3 regions of the Rhodococcus sp. NPDC056743 genome follow, and region 1 is predicted to be linked to each of the others. Evidence: riboswitches for the same ligand, from Rfam matches in the RefSeq annotation. Region 1 holds a riboswitch; each other region holds the start of a gene.

Region 1 (4,274 bases):
CCGGTGGCCGACTCGGTTACCTTGCTGCCGCTCCCGCGTTCATCGACGCACTGTTGTTGGTGCGCTTGCCGTATCACCTCTCGGTGGTCACCCAGGCTGCCGCGCGGGCAGCGCTGCGTCACGCCGACGAGACCCTCGCCAGCGTGCACGCACTGTCGGCTGAGCGTGATCGAGTGTCGAAGGCGCTGGCGGACTCCGGGTTCCGGGTGATTCCCAGTGACGCGAACTTCATCTTGTTCGGCCAGTTCGCCGACAGCGCCGCTGCTTGGCAGGCCTACCTCGATCGCGGCGTCCTCATCCGCGACATCGGAATCCCCGGATATCTGCGGGCCACTGTCGGACTCGAAGCCGAGAACGACGCGTTCATCAAAGCCAGTGACGAGATCGCCGGTACAGAACTCACCAACGCAGGAGAAACGGTATGAGCGATCGCATTGCGCGGATCGAACGAACGACGCGGGAATCCAGCATCGTCGTCGAATTGAACCTCGACGGGACCGGCATCGTGGACGTCTCCACCGGCGTCCCGTTCTTCGACCACATGCTCACGGCTCTGGGAACTCACGCCAGCTTCGACTTGAATGTTCAGGCCAAGGGTGACGTCGAGATCGACGCTCACCACACCGTCGAGGACACCGCCATCGTTCTCGGTCAAGCGTTGGGTCAGGCTTTGGGAGACAAGAAGGGCATTCGCCGTTTCGGCGATTCCTTCATCCCGATGGACGAAACCCTCGCGCACGCATCCGTCGACGTGTCCGGCCGGCCGTACTGCGTGCACACCGGGGAACCGGATTACATGGTGCATTCCGTCATCGGCGGGTACCCCGGAGTTCCGTACCACGCTGTGATCAATCGCCACGTCTTCGAGTCGATCGCGCTCAATGCGCGTATCGCGCTGCATGTTCGGGTTCTGTACGGACGCGATCAGCACCACATCACGGAGGCCGAGTACAAGGCTGTTGCTCGCGCTCTGCGTGAGGCAGTCGAGCCGGATCCGCGCGTGAGTGGCGTGCCGTCGACGAAGGGCACCCTGTGAGCGTCCTCTTTACCTATCTGCTGTTCATCGGTGCGGGAATCGCTGTGGGCGGAGCGTATTCGATGTTCAAGGTGAACAAATTGGCGTCGGGAATTCTTCTGGCACTGGCAATTCTGGCGGCGGTTGCGGGCGCGCTGCGCATCTGATGGTCGAACGCACATCATCCCCGGGGTTGCTCCGAACCCCGGGCATGATCAGTGTCCTGGTCATGGCGGCTGCCGCTTTTGGTGGCTGGTCCCTACTGCTTCCGGTTGTTCCGCTGGTGGTGGCCCAGTCCGGTGGTTCCGACGCGTTGGCCGGGGCCGTGACGGGCGTCTTCATGGCGACCACTGTGCTGACGCAGCTGCTGGTGCCGCGGTTATTGCGGACCCGTGGCTATCGCCCCGTGCTCGCTGCGGGGTGCGTGTTGCTCGGGCCGCCGTCGCTGGTGCTGCTGATTTCTTCCGATTCGATTGCGGCGTTGTCCGTGTCGGCGGTGCGCGGCATCGGATTCGGATTGCTCACGGTGGCAGGCGGCGCGCTGGTTGCGGAATTGGCGCCCCGGCGGATCCTGGGCCGAGCTACCGGCGCGCAGGGCATTGCGATTGCGGCCTCTCAAATGGCGGGTTTGCCACTGGGTTTGGCGATAGCGGCACGATGGTCGGCGACGCCGGTCTTCATCCTGGGTGCTGTGGTCCCGGCGCTCGCGGTGATTGCCGTAAGCCGGTTGCCGAAACTTCATGCTCAACCCACGGGCACGTCCGCGCGAGTGAGTGTGTTCACGGTTCTTGTTCCCGTGGTCGCGCTCGCGTGCGTGTCAGCGTCGTTCGGCGGCCTGTCCTCACTGTTGCCCATCGCAATCTCGGATCGCGCCGCGATTGCCGGCGTGGTGCTGGCGACGGCCAGTGCGTCCATGTTGGTGGGTCGATACTCGGCGGGATTGATCTCCGATCGGTTCGGTAGCGGCAAGATGCTCGCGCCGGCATTGGTGTCGGCAGCAGTCGGTCTCCTCCTGTTCGCCCAGAGTGTCGACAACGGAGCGACAGTGGTCTTGATCGGTGCTGCAGTGCTTTTCGGGTTCGGATTCGGTGCGGTACAGAATGAATCCCTGGTCATGGCTTTCTCGGCGGCAGGGCCGAAACGAATCGGATCGGCCAGCGCGATCTGGAACATTGCCTACGATGCCGGCACTGGAATAGGCGCGATTGCACTGGGATTTGTGGCCTCGGCAGCGGGATACACGTGGGTGTTTGTCGTCTCGGCAACTGCCGTCGCGTTGATCCCAGCCCTTGCTGCGGGCGGCAGAGTCATCGGGGCGCGGGTTTCCGGACGGGCGTAGCGTTACCGGCGACTCGTGTCGATCAGGGCGCGGGCGATTGTTTTCGAATCGTCGAGAATGAAACTGTTTTTCCTGTGATCGTCTGAGGTAGGGCGGCTTTCCGGAAGTACGTGGCGATCCGGTTGGATTGCCGGCCTGTCCGGACATTCGTAACCTCGACGACAGGTGCAGAGCTCCAGCAACAAGGACCGGCTAGCTGGACGGCAACCCTTCATGCCGATGGGGTGCCCCGGAATCACACCTGGCGGCACACGCGGTGTGTGTCGCAAGCGGCAGTCGTGGCACGAACCAGCAGCGAAGGTGCTGGTGATTTCGCGGCCGATACTGCGCGCTCCCGAGTAGTCCTCGAACAGGAGTTTCGCCTGATGACGTCAACCTCCCCTCTCCACCTAGCCGTCGCGCTGGACGGCGCCGGATGGCATCCCGCTGCGTGGCGAGAACCCCACTCGCGTCCGAGCGAGTTGTTCAGCGCGTCGTATTGGACATCCCTGGTGACCACCGCCGAGCGTGGGCTGCTCGATTTCGTGACCATCGAAGACAGCCTCTCCGTGCCGACTGCGCATCCCTTCGGGCCGGTTGACAACGCCGTCGACAAGGTTCGAGCCCGATTGGACGCGCACCTTGTGGCCGCGAGGCTGGCGCCGGTCACTCGCAACATCGGTTTGGTTCCGACCGTCACGACGACGCATACCGAACCGTTCCACGTCTCCAAAGCTGTTGCAACACTGGACTACACCTCACGTGGTCGAGCGGGATGGCAGGTGAAGGTCTCGGCGTCGGCACTCGAGTCCGGACAGTTCGGACGACGATCGATTCCGGAGCTCAGCGAGCAGGACCGGGAGTCGATCGTCGCGGGTGTGCTTCCGGATTTCGTGCGGGATCTGTTCGACGAATCGGCGGAGGCCGCTGATATCGTGCGGCGCCTCTGGGACAGCTGGGAGGACGGCGCCGAGATCCGTGACGTGGCGCAGCGGCGCTTCATCGATCGAGACAAGGTGCACACCATCGATTTCGAAGGTAAGTATCTGTCCGTTCGGGGACCGTCGATCACGCCGCGACCTCCGCAGGGGCAGCCTGTCGTCACCGCGTTGGCGCACCAGAGCGTTGCCTACGAATTGGCCGCTCGGGCAGCTGATCTGGTTTTCGTGACGCCAACAGGCACCGAGCAGGTCGCATTGATCATCGGTGAAGTGAACGCGGCGCAGGAACGTGTTGGGCGTCGGGGCGAGACGCTGCGTGTGTACGCAGACATCGTCGTCTTCCTCGACGCGGACGGCGAATCGGGGCAGGATCGCCTTGATCGTCTGGATGCATTGTCCGGCGACGAATACCGTTCCGATGCCTACATTTTTGCCGGATCGGTGTCGGCCTTGGCAGATCTCCTGATCGCGTGGCAGGAGAAGGGAATCGACGGGTTCCGTTTGCGTCCCGGGGTCGCGGTGGACGATCTCGACGAAATCTCGGGCCGGCTGGTCCCGGAGTTGCAGAACCGCGGCGTGTTCCGCACCGAGTATCCGCAGGAAAATCTTCGCGGCGTGCTCGGACTGCCCACTAATGTCCCCAACCGCTACGCCGCCGGTACTCCGGCTGCCTGAACCAGAGGAAACCGATCATGAGTTCTCAGCAGCGTAAGCAGGTCATTCTGGGTGCCTACCTGGGCGGAGTGAACCACCACACGGTGTGGTGGGATCCGCAGGCGGGCAGCCAGATCGAATTCGATTCGTTCGAACACACAGCACGGACGGCGGAGCGGGGCAAGTTCGACTTCTTCTTTCTCGCAGAAGGCCTCGCACTGCGCGAACGCGCCGGGCAGGTGTTCGATCAGGACATCATCGGTAGGCCCGATACGTTCACAGTGCTAGCGTCGTTGGCTGCGGTCACGGAGCATCTGGGCCTGGCGGGCACCATCAACGCCACGTT
Region 2 (4,274 bases), on a different contig from region 1:
TGCCCGATCTTGCCCTCGATGCGAGCGCGTCCGAGTAGGGGTTCGAGGAGCCACCGGATCGACAGGGGGCGACCCTTGCGGTACGTCATGTACGCCAGTCCGAGACCGACGACAACGTAGATCGCCCACGCGTGCAGGCCCCAGTGGAACATTGTCAGTTCCATGGCTTGATTTGCGGCCGCGTCGGTGGATCCTGCTACCCGGCCCGCGACTGGCGGGTCCACGTAGTGTGAAAGTGGTTCGGCCACTCCGTAAAACACCAATCCGATGCCCATGCCGGCACTGAAAAGCATGGCAAACCACGACATCATGCCGAATTCGGGTTGTTCGTCGTCGCGGCCGAGTCTGATATTGCCGATCCGGCTGATCGCGCAGTAGAGGGCAAAGACCACAAATCCGGTGGCGGACAGGATGTACCACCAGCCGACGCCATCAGTGATGGCGTTGTTCAGGCTTTGGAACGCGTCGGCCGCAGTTCCGGAATAGATCACGGCAAAGGCGATCAGCCCGAAGATCGCTATCGATGCCGGGACGAATACGGGTTTCCGCAATCCCCTCCACGCGCTTTTGACCGCAGTCATCTCGCTCCTTCACACAGTTCAGCGTGCTTATCGCCACTTCGGCGGCCACAGGTCGCGTAGGTGGGCAAACGCTCGCACCATCGCAGTAAAGACCGGGCTATTGCTTTGCATTCCAAACTAACGGCAGGCTTCCGGCAACTCAACTCAACGAAAGATGGTGCATTGTCATGACATTTGCTTCCTCGTCGCCGGAATTTCGCTGTAAAATGTTGCACAGTAGCAACATTGGTCTGCATTTCAGAGATGGAACGACGAATTCTCTTGGGGCTGAGAGGGGATGTCGATCTCATGTGATTCAGCACTGTCAAGCGATTGTCAAGTTCGGCGAAACTCTTTGTCGGTCAGATGCTTAACTCGCAATTTCCCGCAATATCAATGATGGGCGGGGTCGATACCGAAACGTGACTGTGACGGTCGCAACTATGTACGCCGCCGCCCCTTTTCCGGCTCGGCCAACGGGTCGATATTCGCACAGTTCCGCTGTATCGGTGCGACCATGGTGACTATGGAGATTCAGGATGCAGTGGAGCAACTTCGCGCAGAGTCCGGTGTTGCGAAGATCTTCTCCGAACCCTACGAGACCAGCGATGGAACGACGATCATCGCGGTTTCACGCCTGCATCGGCGATGGCGCGGCGACCCGATTGCGGTGCCCGTTGGAGTGTTCTCCATTCGGGACGGCAAGGCGCTATGGGTGCCGGCAACGGATCAGTCGAGAATTGCGTTGTTGGGGGAGGTTATCGGATTGGCGGCCGCCGTGATCGCAACACTGGCGGTTCTTCGTCGACCGCCGTGGCCGGACTTGTCGATTCAGGGCGAGTGACGCGGCAGCGTGCAGGCCGACAGCCGGGTCATGTTGCAACATAGGGACATTCGACGCGAAATTCACTCGGTTCATTGTCGAAGAACTGTCGGCGTAGCTCGACCAGGAGACGTGCCCTTCACCTCGTGTGCCGAACGGTCGGCCGGCCAGGAAAAATTCTTCATCCCTCCGAGTTGACAAGCCGCCGGAGTCCTGCCATTCTCGTTTGCAGGTCACGAGTACCAGTGTTCAGCCCCGGCTTGCTGGTCGGCAACCCTCCTCCGCGGTGGGGTGCTCCGGGTGACGACCCGGCTGTATCCGAAAACGGATTCGGCAAGCGCGGACTCTTCCGGGAACATCACCCGAACGAATGAGTCCTTGAACGTGAGGATTGTCTTCGATGACTGCTGTTCTGAGTGCCGATACCTGCACCGCTCCCATCGCCAACGTTTCCGGCGCCGACCTGCAGGTTCCCCTCGTCCAAGGTGGCGAGTGTTCCTATGCGAACTTCGACTACGCAGCGAGCGCGCCGGCATTGGCCCAGGTCACCGACCGTATTGCGGAACTTCTTCCCACCTACGCCAGCGTCCACCGTGGTGCCGGATACGCCTCCCGGATCTCCACGCTGACCTACGAGAACGCTCGCGAATCGGTTGCACGCTTTGTGAACTGCGCCGACGATCAGGTTGTCGTCTTCACCCGCAACACCACTGACTCGCTCAACCTCCTCGCTCAGTCCGTGCCCGGTAGCACCGTCGTTCTCGACATCGAGCACCACGCAAACCTGTTGCCCTGGAACGACGCTCGTATCGTCACGGCCGCCGATACCGTCGAAGAAACCATCGAGCGACTGATCGCGGAGCTGTGCACCAAGCCCGCCGCGCTCCTCGCCATTACGGGAGCGTCCAACGTGACCGGCGAGATCCTGCCGATCGCACGCCTTGCGGACATTGCGCACCGTTGTGGTGCACGTATCCTCGTCGACGCTGCTCAGTTGGCTCCCCACCGTCGTATCGACCTGCAGGAATGTGGAGTCGACTACCTCGCGTTCTCCGGTCACAAGCTGTACGCGCCCTTCGGTGCCGGCGTCCTCGTCGGTCGCCGTGACTGGCTCGACGAGGCCAAGCCGTACCTCGCCGGTGGCGGCGCTGTCCGTGAGGTGACCATCGAGTCCACCGAGTGGGCCTGCGCTCCCGCCCGTCACGAGGCCGGTTCGCCCAACGTTCTCGGTGCTGCTGCAATCGCCGCAGCCTGCGACGCGCTGACCGCGCTCGACTTCGATGTGATCGCGGAGCACGAGAAGGCGCTTACCGCTCAGCTGACCGACGGACTGGATGCCATCGCGGGCGTCAACCTGCTCCGCTTGTGGGCCGATGCTCCTGACGCCGTCGGAATTGTCACCTTCACCGTCGACGGATACGAAGCCGGCGAGGTTGCCGCCTTCCTCTCCGCAGAACACGGTATCGGCGTCCGCGACGGACGCTTCTGCGCGCACCCGCTGCTCTCTCGTCTCGGCCTGTCCGGCGGTGCCGTCCGCGCCAGCCTCGGATTGGGCAGCAGTTCTGACGACGTGGATCGCCTGATCAACGCCGTGAGCATCCTGGTTTCCAATCAGCGTGATTGGAACTACGAGAAGACCTCCGGTGCATGGAATCCCGTGCCCGAGACCCGCACTTTCCTTGGTGGCACCGCCGGCGACGCCGGCGCAGCCGAATGCGTCTGAGCTCACATCCGGATGCACTGACTGAAATAGGCAACTAACATGGCAGGCATGGCAACTGCGACGTTTGGAATGTGTACGAGCTGACGATCGTCTCGCGCTCACCCCTCCCTCCATACTTTCGGAGATACACATGTCTTCTATCGCATCACACTCCCTGCACGTAGCTGTTGAGCTGACCGGATTCGGCCACCATCCCGCCGCCGAAGGGGCTCCCGGAAACCTGCCACTCATCGGCGCAGACTACTGGGTAGATCTCACCGAAGGTGACACCCTTCTCGATCTGACGGCCTTCCCTGTCAATGTCATTCGAATCCGCGCCGCCGACCTGCGTGACGCGCAGGCTCAGCGAGCCCAGATCCGTGCAGCGATTGCCGAGGACGGCCGCGATCCCGACTCCGTTGCAGTATTGGTCGATCTCGAAATCCTGATTGCCCCGGAAGCGCGCGCTGCGCGTAAAGAGTTGGCGCAGTTGGACAGTGCGCTGAGCGTCCCGCGAGTCCCGGCTTCGCTGCACTACGTCGGTACGCCGTCCGGGCTCGGCAGTTTGATCGCCGATATTCGGGCTGCCGACGTCGCAGATGGTGTGACCTTGCTCCCGTTGTCGCTGCCTCGCACTCTCGAACATCTTGTCGGCGAGACCATTCCGTGGCTACAGTCGCGGGGTCTGGTGACTCCGGCCACCGCAGTCGACGAGGTTCTCGGTCGCTTCGGGTTGCCGCAGCGTCAGCGCACTCTCGCGTCCTGAAGGTTATTGCGTGCGCCACGCCTACGCTGGATAGGCGCTGATCATCATGCGCCGGTGCGCCCTTCGAGGTGCTCTGCGATCAGATTCTCGACGTGTCCGGGATCGCGCGGAGTGAACGACACCGCGCCGCGGCTGGTGAGTGTGAGAACGACGGCTGTGTCTTTCCACGGCCGGAGCAGGTCCAGGCTGTACCACGAGCTGAAATCTGTTGTTCCCCAGATTCGTAGGCGTCCGCTCAGCCATGACATGACTCCGAGGTCGACGGATTGGATCTGCGAGTACGGAACGTACTTACTGACAAACGGGAAATAGTAGTGGCGGATCGTGACGCCCTGATCGTCGAGCCGGACCGTTCGGTCCTCGTAGATTGTCGATGCTCCTGCACTCACAGTGATAACCCGGCTCCTGCTGGTCGATGCTCTG
Region 3 (4,274 bases), on a different contig from region 1:
CGGCGCGGGAGAACACCGTCTCGACAACCACCGAACCGGCGAGCAATGTTCCGACCAGCACGCCGGCGATGGTGAATGCCGGGATGCTCGCGAGTCGCAACGCGTGACGGGTGTGAACCCGCCAACGGCTTGCCCCTTTTGCGTACGCAGTCTCAGCATGCGGTGAACGCAGCGTCGACTGCAGGCTGGTCGTGAGCACCTGAGCGATCACGGCACCCGTCGGGATGGCCAAGGTGATTGCCGGGAGAATCACTGTCGCGAAGCCCTTGTCACCGAACGCCGGGAAGATGTGCAACCGGAACGAGAAGAGCTGCAGGAGAATCAGTCCCACCCAGAAGGTAGGCACAGCCACTCCGAGTGGCGGCAGCGAGAACAACAGATTCGCGAGCCATCGCTTGCGGGTGTACGTCGCGAAGAAGGCAATCGTCACTCCGAACACCACGGAGAGAACCAGCCCGGTGACGGCCAGTACCAGCGTGCTCGGCAAGGCCGAGAAGATCGCATCGGTGACCGATTGGCCGGTCGCGATCGACGTACCGAAATCGCCGCGAAGTGCATTTGTCAGCGACGTCCAGTACTGCACCCACACCGACTGGTCCAAGCCGTATCGTGCCCGAAGCTGATCGAGCGCAGCTTGATCCACGGCAACACCCTGCCCCGACGATTCTGCCGCCATGCTGACCGGGTCACTGGGCAACAGAAAGAGAATCACGAACGAGATGGTGAAGGCCGCCCAGAGGACCAGTGCGGCTTGGCCCAGTCGGGTGAGTACGTATCGAGTCATGATTACTTACCCGACAACCATGCGTCGTAGAACTGCAGACGTGAGGACGCCTCGAAGTTCAGGTCCTGCACCGACGCTCCGGCTCCCACTGCCTGCGAGAGTTCGATGGTCGGAATCGACAGTCCACGGTCGATGATCAGTTCCTGCGCTTCACTGACCAATTCACCACGCGCAGCGGAGTCGGTTGTTGCCAACTGCTCCGTCAGGACCTTGTCGAGCTCCGGATCTGCGGCACGCTTGTTGAGATTTCGGCCCTCGACACCGAAGGTGGTCCGGAGGATATCCGCATCCGCGCGGGTGGCGTTGTAGTAGACGGCGTCGTAGTCACCCGAGTTCTGCTTCTCGGTCAGTTCCCCGTTGGACAGGAGGTTGAGTTTCAGGTCGACACCCACCTTCTTGAGCTGCTGCTGAACCAGCTCGAGGATTGCCTGGTTGCCGGCGAACACCGGACTGAAGGAAATCGCGAAAGTCAGCTTCTGGCCGTCCTTCTCACGTATTCCGTCGGAGCCGGTCTTCCACCCCGCTGCGTCGAGCAGCTTTCCGGCTTTGTCCGCGTCGTAGGTCACGACTCCGGACTGATCTGCGTAGAGCGGCGTGGTGTGCGCCAGCGGGCTCGTCGCGGGGAAGAAACTCGGATCCAGCACCGTGTCGACGAGTTCCTGCCGGTTGATGGCGGGGATGATCGCTTGTCGGACAGCCTGATCTGCGAGAACTCCGCGACTGACGTTGGGCTGGAAGAAGAACACGATTCCGGGATTCGGACGAGTCAGGACCCGCCCGCCTGCGGCTTCGATCTGGGGAGCGTCCTGCGTCAACGCGTCGCTGACCGCGTCGAGCTGGCCGGAAGCAACGCTGCCGGCCCGAACTCCGGACTCCGGAACGACGGTGAAGTCGACGCCGTCGAGGTATGCCTCACCCTGGTGCGCGGTTGCGTCCGACGCCCAGTTGTACCCGGTTCGCTTCTTGATCGAGACCGAGCGATCCTGCTGCCAATCGGAGTAGACAAACGGACCGGAACCGATCACGGCATTACCGGCGCAACGTTGCTCCGACGGCAGTGCCGTGGTGGAATCCGCCAGTATTCCGAGCTGCGGCGTCGAAGTTGCTTGCAGGAACTGCACATTGGGTCCCGAGAAGTTCACCTTTGCGGTGTGCTCGTCGATGACGTCGGTGCCGGTGTAGGTGGACAGATAACTCTTCGCCAGTGCGGCGTTGGGGCCCAGATCCTTGACGACATCGAAGTTCTTCTTGACCGAAGCCGCGGTGACCGGAGTGCCGTCGCTGAAGGTGACGTCGTCGCGCAGCTTGAATGTGAAGCTTGCGGCGTCGGGGCTGATGTCCCAGCTCTTGGCAAGCCACGGCGTGATCTCGCCGGACTCCACGTTCTGATCCGTCAGCGAATCCACCACGCTGCGAGTGACATACACGGTCTGATTCGTGCCCGCCTGAGCCGGGTCTGCGCAGGTAGGCGCCGTGGAGAGTCCGTAGCGGAGGGTTCCGCCCGACTGGGCGGGACCGGCGTCTGCACTGGTGTCACCGCTACTGGTGCTGCAACCGGCAAGTACGGTGCCGAGGACCGAAATAGCGCCGATACCGGCGACGACGGTGACACGTGAGCGTGCACCGATTGAGCGTGAAGACACCGAGAACTCCTAATGAGGCATGCGGAAAAGCGCGCCTGTCACCACCGGACAACGGGGTAACCAAGCACGAATCAGCTACGAAGAGAATAGAAAACAGGCTTACCCAACTGCGGGGGCCTCGAGATACTGACCAGGGTCACACTACGATGCGAACATCGCTGCCATGGTCAGTGAGTACAGAACGATCCTGCTGTGCGGCACAGGTCTACGTGACGGCGCGACCACGCGGTATCGAAACCGCCTTCAACTGCCTTCATTGCTGCATTCCTCCATCGATCCTGGCGGTAGCACCCTCACGCGATGACGCGAAGGGTTGCTGCGACTTCATTGAGCCAGGTCTCTCTGTCGCTCGAGATGGTCGTTCGCAAGTCTACGAGATGATCGCGAATTGTCAACTTGCTCACTAGGAATTGCAGCGTACGCCACATTTTCGGGAACTCCTCCGCGCTCATGCCGGCACTCTCCGGTCGTAGTCATGCCGAACGTGCAGCTTCTTGTCGAATGGGTGAATTCCCACCTCGAGAGGCGCAAGCGCGGTGTCGTACAGCGGCGTGTATCCACACGAGAGGTACAGGGCAACCGCTTCGGGTTGACGGGGACCGGTCGTGAGAAACACCCGCCGATAACCCCGAGCGGCGATCTCGGCCTCCAGTTCCCTGACGACAACCTTTCCGAGACCACGCTGACGGAAGGAGGCCGACGTCCAGATCCGCTTGAGTTCGGCAGTATCGGAATCGAATTGGCGGAACGCACCACCCGCGATCGGTTGATCCCCGAGAGTCAGAACCAGCAATGCACCTTGTGGCGGCGCAAACTCCTCGGCCGGATACGTTGTCAGGTCTTCGAACACCTCGTCACGAGTGCCGCCGTACCGTGAGCTGTACTCCACTGCCAATTCCTCGATGAGCGGAGCGGCCAGCGGATCGTCCTGCAAGACCGGCCGCACCTCTACGCCGCCGATTCCCGCAATCTCGATTGTCATGAGAGACGCACCCCCAACCGGAATTCCTGCGGTGACAAAGCCTTTCCTTCCACCAGATCGGCCACCAGCTCGCCGAGCGCCGGCCCGAATTTGAATCCGTGCCCGGAAAATCCCGCGGCGACAGTTACGGCGCCAACCCGGTCGATCACGAAATTACTGTCAGGGGTACTGGTGTACAGGCAGGTCAAGGACTCGACCTGCGCCGAATCGACACCGGGCAACCAGGCCTCGGCGTACTCGACCAGACGCTGCTCGCCGTCGGCATCAGGGATGTAGCTACGAGTCTGCGGAGTCACTTCCGGCCCCGTCGCATGCTCGCCGATCTTGATTCCGTCCTCTGATCCGAGTCCGTAGATTCCGGCGGTGCTCAGCTCCGCGCCGGGATGATGCACAAAGCTCGGCCACGCCGTTCCCGGATCGAGTGGCGCAAAGTGCGCCGGTTGTTCCTGCGTCGTACGCAGGGTCGGCAACACGACCTGGCCGCCGAGTTGGCTTCGGTCGATCAATTCCGCAGTCCAGGCGCCGGCTGCAACAACGACGTGCTGAGCTCTCAAAGTCCCGCTGTCCGTGATCACGTCGACGCCGTACGACGCCTCCGCGATTGTCAGCACGCGCGTGCCGTGGCGTACGTCGGCTCCCGCGAATCGTGAACCCGCTTCGAGCGCTACGACGGCACGATCCGCATGCAGCCTGCCCGCATCGGGGTGATGCAGAACTGTCGTGTCGAATCGCAAGCCCGGCCAGCGATCGGATGCCTCGGCGGGAGTGAGGATCTCACCCTTGATGCCCGCTTCGGCGAGCACCCGCGCCTTGGTGACCACAGCCTGCGGCAGGCCGTGATCGATGGCACCCGTCAACTCCAGGA

Evidence for each region. Region 1 has a riboswitch for S-adenosylmethionine ahead of ACFRFQ_RS21835 (LLM class flavin-dependent oxidoreductase). Riboswitches for the same ligand answer to the same signal wherever they lie in the genome.
Region 2: it holds a riboswitch for S-adenosylmethionine, as region 1 does, so the genes downstream of both, ACFRFQ_RS10070 (aminotransferase class V-fold PLP-dependent enzyme) here and ACFRFQ_RS21835 (LLM class flavin-dependent oxidoreductase) in region 1, are expected to answer to the same signal.
Region 3: it holds a riboswitch for S-adenosylmethionine, as region 1 does, so the genes downstream of both, ACFRFQ_RS02515 (putative leader peptide) here and ACFRFQ_RS21835 (LLM class flavin-dependent oxidoreductase) in region 1, are expected to answer to the same signal.

Annotation. Positions count from the first base shown of each region.
Region 1 is NZ_JBHTZI010000009.1:222,751-227,024, forward strand. Features, by position in the region: gene ACFRFQ_RS21815 (histidinol-phosphate transaminase) at 1-425, shown strand, start outside; gene hisB (imidazoleglycerol-phosphate dehydratase HisB) at 422-1,036, shown strand; gene ACFRFQ_RS21825 (hypothetical protein) at 1,033-1,182, shown strand; gene ACFRFQ_RS21830 (MFS transporter) at 1,182-2,354, shown strand; SAM riboswitch class IV at 2,519-2,632, shown strand; gene ACFRFQ_RS21835 (LLM class flavin-dependent oxidoreductase) at 2,720-3,949, shown strand; gene ACFRFQ_RS21840 (NtaA/DmoA family FMN-dependent monooxygenase) at 3,967-4,274, shown strand, end outside.
Region 2 is NZ_JBHTZI010000004.1:11,967-16,240, forward strand. Features, by position in the region: gene ACFRFQ_RS10060 (BCCT family transporter) at 1-581, opposite strand, end outside; gene ACFRFQ_RS10065 (hypothetical protein) at 1,078-1,404, shown strand; SAM riboswitch class IV at 1,615-1,729, shown strand; gene ACFRFQ_RS10070 (aminotransferase class V-fold PLP-dependent enzyme) at 1,784-3,106, shown strand; gene ACFRFQ_RS10075 (hypothetical protein) at 3,237-3,851, shown strand; gene ACFRFQ_RS10080 (hypothetical protein) at 3,896-4,240, opposite strand.
Region 3 is NZ_JBHTZI010000001.1:580,899-585,172, reverse strand. Features, by position in the region: gene ACFRFQ_RS02525 (ABC transporter permease) at 1-784, opposite strand, end outside; gene ACFRFQ_RS02520 (ABC transporter substrate-binding protein) at 787-2,427, opposite strand; gene ACFRFQ_RS02515 (putative leader peptide) at 2,595-2,684, opposite strand; SAM riboswitch class I at 2,694-2,788, opposite strand; gene ACFRFQ_RS02510 (GNAT family N-acetyltransferase) at 2,876-3,409, opposite strand; gene ACFRFQ_RS02505 (FAD-dependent oxidoreductase) at 3,406-4,274, opposite strand, start outside.